2 regions of the Hydrogenophaga sp. UC242_50 genome follow, and region 1 is predicted to be linked to the other one. Evidence: riboswitches for the same ligand, from Rfam matches in the RefSeq annotation. Region 1 holds a riboswitch; the other holds the start of a gene.
What was found. A riboswitch is a leader RNA that binds a small molecule or an ion and turns the genes downstream of it on or off. The one in region 1 is predicted to bind S-adenosylhomocysteine.

Region 1 (4,900 bases):
AAACCTCACGAAAAAAGCGGCCGGCGGGATTGCCTGCGGTGCCTTTTCGCAACCCGCGTGCCAGCCTCGTGAAGTTGCCTGAAATGGCTGTCAAGTCATTGTTTTCATTGAGTTTGATGCTATTGAAAATAGAGCGCTGCCATCCGTGACCAGATCCTTGTCGCTTCAATGTGTCGACACAATGTCGACGCATTGGGAGGTGCAAACCAGAGACACCGAGGAACCGGCTTCGCCGGGCCTCAGGTGTCGTCCCCCCTTCGGGGGGAAGGCGCCGAAGGCGGCGCAGGGGGGAGCTTCTTCATCCTGTAGGCGAACTGGCGCAACGTCAACCCGAGGCTTTGCGCCGCGCGCGACTGGTTGCCCTGGTGCCGGGCCAGCGCCTCGCGCAGGGCCTGCGCGCTGTGCGACTGCGCGCTCTGGTAGTCGCGCACCAGCGGCTCATCGTCGTCGGCGGTGGCCGCCGTGCCCTGGGGCATGAAACGCTCCAGCGTGGCGGCCGTCACCAGGGTGTGGTCGGCCAGCAGCACCAGGCGCTCGATCAGGTTGCCCAGTTCGCGGATGTTGCCCGGCCAGTCATGCGCTTCCAGCCGGGCCAGCGCGTCGGGCGCGAGGTTCACGTTGCGCTGGTGCGCCTGGTTGGCGCGGTTCACGAAGTGCAGGGCCAGCGCGCGCACGTCCTCGCCGCGCTCGCGCAGGCTGGGCAGGCGGATCGGGATCACGTTGAGGCGGTAGTACAGGTCCTGCCGGAAGCGCCCGGCCTGCACCTCGCGCGCGAGGTCGCGGTTGGTGGCGGCCACCAGGCGCACGTTCACCTTCAGCTCGCGCGTGCCGCCCAGGCGCACCAGCGTGCCTTCCTGCAGGGTTCGCAGCAGCTTGGACTGCATGGCCAGCGGCAGCTCGCCGATCTCGTCGAGGAAGATGGTGCCGCCGTGGGCCTGCTCGAACCAGCCCGCGCGCGCGGTGTTCGCGCCGGTGAAGGCGCCGCGCTCGTAACCGAACAGCTCGGACTCGAACAGCGTGTCGGGAATCGCCGAGCAGTTGACCTTGATGAAGGGCTGGTCGTGCCGGCCGCTGGCTAGGTGCACCGCGCGCGCGAACAGCTCCTTGCCGGTGCCCGACTCGCCCAGCAGCAGCACCGTGGCCTGCGACTGCGACACGCGCTCGAGCTCGCCCAGCGCCTGCAGCAGCGCGGGCGAGCGGCCGATCAGGCCGTAGCGGGCGCTGGCGCTGTCCAGCGCGCGGGCCAGGGCCGCGTTGCGCGCCAGCAGCTGACGCGTCTGCTCGGCCACCAGCTGTTCGAGCCGCAGCAGCTGCCCGGCCAGCGTGGCCAGGATGCGCAGCACCGCCAGATCGTCGTTGAGGTGGCGCTGGCGGCTGCGGATGCGGTGGCAGGCCAGCACGCCGATGGTGGCGCCGTTGACCTCGATCGGCAGCGCGATGAAGGCCACGGTCTGCGGCGGCAGGCGATCGCGCGGCACCGTGCGGAACAGGAACAGCGGTTCGGCGTCCACGTCCTGCACGATCGCGGGCAGGCCGGTGGCCAGCACGCGCCCGGTGATGCCCTCGCCCCAGCGGAACACGCCGCGCTGCACCTCCTCGGCCGTGAGGCCGTAGGCGTGGCGCACCGAGGCCGTGCGCTCTTCGCCCGGCGCGGCCTCGCCGGCCAGCACCATGCGGCCCCGGTTCAGGCCCAGCAATTCGCTCATCAGGTGCAGCATCTCGCGCAGCACGAAGGCCGGCGCCAGGCTGCGGCCCACCAGCTTCATCACTTCGCGCATGAGCAGCAGCTCCTGGGCGTGCCAGTCGGTTGCGGGGCTGTCGGGGTCGCTGGGGCTGGAAGGCATGGGCGCGGGGCAAGCAAACATCGCACCAATGGCGGGCGAAGCCCGCCCTGGCGAGCTAAAATCGCCGCTTCTCAAGGAGCGTTGCAGCGCCGGCGGGTTTTTCAGCCCTCACCGTGCGTCAGGCTTGAGTGGGCGCGAACAGGCCCAAACGGCGCTCACCGGTCTGTTTTTCGCAAACTGCCTTGGTGAGCCTCATGTCCTCCGAATCCGCTTCTCCGTCCCCGTCTTCCCCCGTGCCGCCGATGCTGCTCTCCGGCCTGGAGCCGCTGCGCATCGAGCCGGGCAGCCTGTTCGTCAACGTGGGCGAGCGCACCAACGTCACCGGCTCCAAGGCCTTCGCCCGCATGATCCTCGAGGGGCGCTTCGAAGACGCGCTGGCCGTGGCGCGCCAGCAGGTGGAGAACGGCGCCCAGATCATCGACGTCAACATGGACGAGGCCATGCTCGACAGCAAGGCCGCCATGGTGCGTTTCCTCAACCTGATCGCCGGCGAGCCCGACATCGCGCGCGTGCCGGTGATGGTGGACTCCTCCAAGTGGGAGGTGATCGAGGCTGGCCTGCGCTGCGTGCAGGGCAAGGGCGTCGTCAACTCCATCTCCATGAAGGAAGGCCTGGACGAGTTCAAGCGCCAGGCGCGCCTGGTCAAGCGCTACGGCGCGGCCGCCGTGGTCATGGCCTTCGACGAAAAAGGCCAGGCCGACACCTACGAACGCAAGGTCGAGATCTGCGAACGCGCCTACCGCGTGCTGGTCGATGAGGTGGGCTTCCCGCCCGAAGACATCATCTTCGACCCCAACATCTTCGCCATCGCCACCGGCATCGAGGAACACAACAACTACGCGGTGGACTTCATCAACGCCACGCGCTGGATCAAGCAGCACCTGCCGGGCGCCAAGGTCAGCGGCGGCGTGTCCAACGTGTCGTTCAGCTTCCGCGGCAACGACCCGGTGCGCGAGGCCATCCACACCGTGTTCCTGTACCACGCGATCCAGGCCGGCATGGACATGGGCATCGTCAACGCCGGCATGGTGGGCGTGTACGACGAGCTCGAGCCCGAGCTGCGCGAGCGCGTGGAAGACGTGGTGCTCAACCGCCGGCCCGATGCGGGCGAGCGCCTGGTGGAGGTGGCCGAGAGCGCCAAGGGCTCGGCCAAGGACGACAGCAAGAAGAACGAATGGCGCGCGCTGCCGATCCGCGAGCGGCTGAGCCACGCGCTGGTGCGCGGCATCAACGACTTCATCACCGAAGACACCGAAGAGATGTGGCGCGAGATCGAGGCCGGCGGCGGCCGCCCGCTCAACGTGATCGAAGGCCCGCTGATGGACGGCATGAACGTGGTCGGCGACCTGTTCGGCCAGGGCAAGATGTTCCTGCCGCAGGTGGTGAAGAGCGCGCGCGTGATGAAGCAGGCCGTGGCGCACCTGCTGCCCTACATCGAGGCCGAGAAACTGGCCCTGCAGGCGGCCGGCGGCGACGTGAAGCCCAAGGGCAAGATCGTGATCGCCACCGTCAAGGGCGACGTGCACGACATCGGCAAGAACATCGTCACCGTCGTGCTCCAGTGCAACAACTACGAGGTCGTGAACATGGGCGTGATGGTGCCCTGCCACGAGATCCTGGCCATCGCCAAGGCCGAGGGCGCCGACATCGTGGGCCTCTCGGGCCTGATCACGCCCAGCCTGGAAGAGATGCAGTACGTGGCCGGCGAGATGCAGAAGGACGAACACTTCCGCGGCCGGGGCATCCCGCTGCTGATCGGTGGCGCCACCACCAGCCGCGTGCACACCGCGGTGAAGATCGCGCCGCATTACGACGGCCCGGTGGTCTACGTGCCCGACGCCTCGCGCAGCGTGAGCGTGGCGCAGGGCCTGCTGTCCGACCAGGCCGCGGCCTACATCGCCGAGGTCAATGCCGACTACGAGCGCGTGCGCACCCAGCACGCCAACAAGAAACAGGTGCCGCTGTGGCCGCTGGAGCGCGCGCGCCTGAACAAGACGCCGATCGACTGGAAGGCCTACACGCCGCAGAAGCCCAAGTTCATCGGCAAGCGCGTGTTCAAGAACTTCGACCTGCACGAGATCGCCAAGTACATCGACTGGGCCCCGTTCTTCCAGACCTGGGACCTGGCCGGCCCCTTCCCCGAGATCCTGAAGGACGAGGTGGTGGGCGAAGAAGCGCGGCGCGTGTTCAGCGACGGCAAGCGCATGCTGCAGCGCCTCATTGAAGGCCGCTGGCTCAGCGCCAGCGCGGTGGTGGGCCTGTACCCGGCCAACAGCGTGCACGACGACGACATTGAGCTCTACACCGACGAGAGCCGCCGCGAAGTCGCGTTGACCTGGCACGGCCTGCGCCAACAGGCCGAGAAGCACGAGATCGACGGCGTGATGCGCCCCAGCCGCTGCCTGGCCGATTTCGTCGCGCCCCAGGGCGAGGCCAACGACTACGTGGGCATGTTCGCCGTGACCGCCGGCCTGGGGGTGGAGAAGAAGGAAAAGCAGTTCCTCGACGACCTCGACGACTACTCCGCCATCATGCTCAAGGCCCTGGCCGACCGCATGGCCGAGGCGCTGGCCGAGTGCATGCACCACCGCGTGCGCACCGACCTCTGGGGCTACGCGGCCGACGAGGCGCTGAGCAACGAAGAGCTGATCAAGGAAAAGTACCAGGGCATCCGCCCGGCGCCGGGCTACCCCGCCTGCCCGGACCACTCCGTCAAGCGCGCGATGTTCGACGTGCTGCAGTGCGAGGACATCGGCATGGGCCTGACCGAAAGCCTGGCCATGACCCCGGCGGCCAGCGTGAGCGGCTTCTACCTCGCCCACCCGCAGAGCACCTACTTCAACGTCGGCAAGATCGGCGACGACCAGGTGGACGACCTGGCCGAGCGCAGCGCCGTGGCGCGCAACGAGCTGCAGCGCTGGCTGGCGCCGAACCTGTGAGGACGGAGACGATGACGTCGAAGAACCCACGGCCCAACGACGATCTGCTTTGGAAAGGCGTGTTGCTCGCCGCCATTGGCCTGATCGTGCTGATCGCACCCCACCGCCTCCAGTCGC
Region 2 (4,900 bases), 460 kb from region 1:
GGAGAAGCGCATCAGCTGCGTGGAGCTGGTGATGGGCATGATGCCCGGCACCACCGGCACGTCCACGCCCACGCGCTGCAGCTCGTCGCGGTAGCGGAAGTAGGCATCGGCATTGAAGAAGTACTGCGTGATGCCCGAATCGGCACCGGCCTTCACCTTGGCCGCGAAGGCCTCGAGGTCGGCCTCGGGCGAGCGGGCCTGCGGGTGCGTTTCCGGGTAGGCCGCCACCTCGATGTGGAATCGGTCACCGGTCTCGGCGCGCACGAAGGCCACCAGGTCGCTGGCGTAGCGGAACTCGCCACCCACACCGTAGCCGCTGGGCAGGTCACCGCGCAGGGCCACGATGCGGCGGATGCCAGCGGCCGCGTAGGCCGCCAGGCGCTCGCGGATGCTCGCGCTCGACTGGCCGATGCAGCTCAGGTGCGGCGCGGCGGGGCAGCCCTCGCCCATGATCTCGGTCACGGCCTGCAGCGTGCCGTCCTGCGTGGAGCCACCGGCGCCAAAGGTCACCGAGCAGAACTCGGGCTTGAGCGCGTAGAGCTGCTGGCGCACCGCGCGCAGCTTGACCGCGCCTTCGGGCGTCTTGGTCGGGAAAAATTCCAGGCTGATGGGAAGACTCACGGCCCCCTCCTTACATCACTTGCTCGCATACACAAAAAACTCGCGGTTGCCGTCACCCCCGGTGATCGCGCTCTCGACGTAGTCGCGCATCCGCAGGCCCTGCTCTTCGCAGGCCTGCGCGATGCGATCGCGCACGATGGCGTAACTCGCCGCGTCCTTCACCAGACCGCCCTTGCCGATGTGCCCGGGCTGCAGCTCGAACTGCGGCTTGACCAGCATCAGCATCTGCCCGCCCGGCGCCAGCAGCGGCACCAGGGCCGGCCACACCAGGGTCTGCGAGATGAACGACAGGTCGCCCACGATCAGATCGAACGGCGGCGCGCCACCCGCGTCCTGCAGCGCCTGGGCCGAGAGATCGCGCGCGTTGCATTTTTCAATGCAGATCACGCGCGGATCGCCCTTGAGCTGCGGGTGCAGCTGGCCCTGGCCCACGTCCACCCCCATGACCCGCGCCGCGCCCCGCTGCAACAGGCAGTCGGTGAAACCGCCGCTGCTCTGCCCCACATCGAGGCAGCGCAGGCCGCTCACGTCCAGGCCGGTGTGGCGCAGCGCGCCTTCCAGCTTGAGGCCGCCGCGCGACACATAGCGCGTCTCCGCCGTGTCCAGCAGGCGCAGCTCGGCCGCGTCGCGCAGCTCCTCGCCGTTCTTGGTGACCGCTGTCCAGTCGCCACCCGGCGCACGCCATTGCACGCCCGCGGCGATGAGCCGCTGGGCCTGCGAACGGGTGGCGGCCAGGCCGCGCTCGACGAGCAGCTGGTCGGCCCGCATGGGCGCGATCAATACCGGTAGGTGTCCGGCTTGTACGGGCCGGCCTTGCTCACGCCGATGTAGGCGGCCTGCTCGTCGGTCAGCTCGGTCAGCATGGCGCCGACCTTCTTCAGGTGCAGGCGCGCGACCTTCTCGTCCAGGTGCTTGGGCAGCACGTAGACCTGGCCCACTTCGTACTTCTTCGGCTGCGTGAACAGCTCGATCTGGGCGATGGTCTGGTTCGCGAACGAGCTCGACATCACGAAGCTGGGGTGGCCGGTGCCGCAGCCCAGGTTCACCAGGCGGCCCTTGGCCAGCAGGATGATCTTCTTGCCGTCGGGGAACTTGACGTGGTCGACCTGCGGCTTGATCTCTTCCCATTCGTACTTCTCGATCGAGGCGATGTCGATCTCGTTGTCGAAGTGGCCGATGTTGCAGACGATGGCCTGGTCCTTCATCGCGGCCATGTGGTCGTGCGTGATGATGGATTTGTTGCCGGTGGTGGTCACGAAGATGTCGGCCTTGTCGGCGGCGTACTCCATGGTCACGACCTTGTAGCCTTCCATCGCGGCCTGCAGGGCGTTGATGGGGTCGATCTCGGTCACCCACACCTGGGCCGACAGCGCGCGCAGCGCCTGGGCCGAACCCTTGCCCACGTCACCGTAGCCGGCGACCACGGCGACCTTGCCGGCGATCATCACGTCGGTGGCGCGCTTGATGCCGTCGACCAGCGATTCGCGGCAGCCGTACAGGTTGTCGAACTTGCTCTTGGTCACCGAATCGTTCACGTTGATGGCGCGGAACGGCAGCGTGCCCTTGACGCTCATTTCCTTGAGGCGGTGCACGCCGGTGGTGGTCTCTTCGGTCACGCCGATGATCTGGCTGGCCTTGCGGGTGTACCAGGTCGGGTCCTGCGCGAGCTTGGCCTTGATGGCGGCGAACAGGCAGGTTTCTTCTTCGCTGGTCGGCTTGCTGATGACCGAAAGGTCCTTCTCGGCCTTCTGGCCCAGGATCATCAGTAGCGTGGCGTCGCCGCCGTCGTCCAGGATCATGTTGGGGCCTTCGCCTTCCGTGCCGGCGGCGCCGAACTCAAAGATGCGGTGGGTGAAATCCCAGTACTCGGCCAGGGTCTCGCCCTTGTGCGCGAACACCGGCGTGCCCTGCGCGACCAGCGCGGCGGCGGCGTGGTCTTGCGTGGAGAAGATGTTGCACGAAGCCCAGCGCACGCTCGCGCCCAGGGCCTGCAGGGTTTCGACCAGCACCGCGGTCTGGATCGTCATGTGGATGCTGCCGGTGATGCGCGCGCCCTTGAGCGGCTTGGCGGCGGCGAATTCCTCGCGGATGGCCATCAGGCCGGGCATTTCGGTTTCCGCGATGCGGATTTCCTTGCGGCCCCACTCGGCCAGGGAAAGGTCGGCGATCGCGCTGTCGGCGGTCGGGTTGTTCAGACGTGCATTCATGGTTCGCTCCGGAAAGGATGGACAAACCACATCTGGCATTGAGTCAAAAAGAACTCATCGCACGGGATGTGGATGAGCGTCGTTGCATGGATGGTCCGAGCCTCACGCCCCGCTGCTGAAGTGTTCAGTGGGGGCGCTGCAACGCTCCTCGGATCGCGCGATTCTACCGCAGCGGCCTCGATCTGCCCCCTGCCGCGCGTCGCCGGTGGCACCTGCGGCGCCCGGGGCCCTGTGCGACACTGCCCGCCTTCCATGCGCATGAATCCCCTCACCCTCTGGCCCGCCACGGACCGCGCCCGCATCCACGGCGTGCTGACCGACATCGACGACACCCTCACGACCGAGGGCGCGATCACCCCCGATGCCCTGGACGCCTTGCACCGCCTGCGCACCGCCGGCCTGCCGGTGTTCGCCATCACGGGCCGGCCCGCCGGCTGGAGCGAGGCCTTCGCGCTGGCCTGGCCGGTGGACGCCATCGTGGCCGAGAACGGCGCCGTGGCGCTGTGGCGCGGCGACTCGGGCGAACTCAGGCGCGACTACCTGCAGGACGCGGCCACGCGCGCCGCCCATTTCGCGAAGCTGCAGGCCACCGCGCGGCGCGTGCTGGCCGAGCTGCCGCAGGCCCGCCTGGCCACCGACAGCCCGGGGCGCGAGACCGACATCGCGATCGACCACAGCGAGTTCGCCCACCTGAGCGAAGCCGACATCGCCACGGTGGTGCAACTCATGAAAAGCGAGGGCCTCAACGCCACCGTGAGCTCCATCCACATCAACGGCTGGATCGGCGAGCACGACAAGCTGGCCGGTGCGCGCTGGATCGTGCGATCGCGCCTGGGCCGCTCGCTCGACGACGAACTCGACCGCTGGGTCTATGTCGGCGACTCGACCAACGACGCGCGCATGTTCGGCCATTTCCCGCACAGCGTGGGCGTGGCGAACGTCGCGCGCTTCTGGGGCGCGCTCACGCAACACCCGCGCTACGTGGCCGCGGGCGAGCGCGGCGCGGGCTTCACCGAGGTGGCCGACGCGGTGCTGGGCGCGCGGGCCGCGGGCGCATGAGCGAACACCCGCTGCCGCCCACCGGCCCCCTGCCGGAGCACCCACCCGCCCAGGCCCGGCTCGGCCTGGTCGCGATCTTCGGCTCCACCTTCTTCGAGCTGGTGGGCTACTTCATGCTCACGCCGCTGCTGCTGTTGCGCCTCAAGGGCGGCGGCGAATCGACCGCGCTGGCCGGTGTGTTCGCCGCCAGCGGCTGGCTCGGCGTGTTCTTCATGACGCCGTTCGCCTCGGCCATCACGCAGCGCCTGGGCCGGCGGCCCACGCTGTGGCTGGCCGCGCTGATCCCGGTGATCGCCACCGCCGGCTTCGCCTTCACGCCGCTGCTGTGGCTCTGGTTCGTGTTCAAGATCGCCGCCGGCATGGCCTCGGGCCTGCGCTGGGTGCTGGCCGAGGCCGTGGTGGCCGAGTTCTCGCCGCCCGGGCAGCGCGGGCGCTACGTGGGCATCTTCGAGACCATGGTGGGCATCACCTTCGTGGTCGGCCCGCTCATGCTGGCCTGGGTCGGCGCCGACAGCGACGCGGCCCTGTGGATCGCGCTCGGCTTCATGGCCATCGGCCTGGTCTGGAGCCTGCTGATCCCGCGCCTGCCCGACGCGGCCGACGCGCACAGCGCGAAGGTGGGCCTGTCGGGCGTGTGGCACGCGCTGCTGGCCCATCCGCTGATCATGACCGTGGGCTTCGTCGGCGGTTTCTTCGAAAGCGGCCTCACGTCCATCCTGCCGCTCTACGGCCTGGCGCTGGGCCTGGGCGCCACCGTGGCGGCGCTGCTGGTCTCGGCCAGCGGCCTGGGCAGCGCGCTCATGATGCTGCCGGCCGGCGTGCTGGCCGACCGCATGGCCCACCACCCGGCGCAGCGCTGGGGCGACGGCCACCGCGCGCGCCTGGCGATCATGCGGGTCTGCGCCCTGATCACCCTGCTGCGCAACCTTGGTCATCCCCTTCGTGGCCGGCACGCCCTGGCTGGCCGCGCCCGTGGCCTTCCTCTGGGGCGGCGCGGGCGGTTGTCTGTACAC

Region 2: another riboswitch for S-adenosylhomocysteine. It lies ahead of ahcY (adenosylhomocysteinase); the one in region 1 lies ahead of metH (methionine synthase).

The regions. Positions count from the first base shown of each region.
Region 1 is NZ_CP170553.1:627,129-632,028, reverse strand. It holds gene ACFJGX_RS03270 (hypothetical protein) at 1-149, shown strand, start outside; gene ACFJGX_RS03265 (sigma-54 interaction domain-containing protein) at 240-1,844, opposite strand; S-adenosyl-L-homocysteine riboswitch at 1,912-2,008, shown strand; gene metH (methionine synthase) at 2,087-4,783, shown strand; gene ACFJGX_RS03255 (hypothetical protein) at 4,795-4,900, shown strand, end outside.
Region 2 is NZ_CP170553.1:168,172-173,071, forward strand. It holds gene metF (methylenetetrahydrofolate reductase [NAD(P)H]) at 1-621, opposite strand, end outside; gene ACFJGX_RS00905 (TlyA family RNA methyltransferase) at 637-1,389, opposite strand; gene ahcY (adenosylhomocysteinase) at 1,398-2,828, opposite strand; S-adenosyl-L-homocysteine riboswitch at 2,896-2,984, opposite strand; gene ACFJGX_RS00915 (HAD-IIB family hydrolase) at 3,087-3,887, shown strand; gene ACFJGX_RS00920 (MFS transporter) at 3,884-4,900, shown strand, end outside.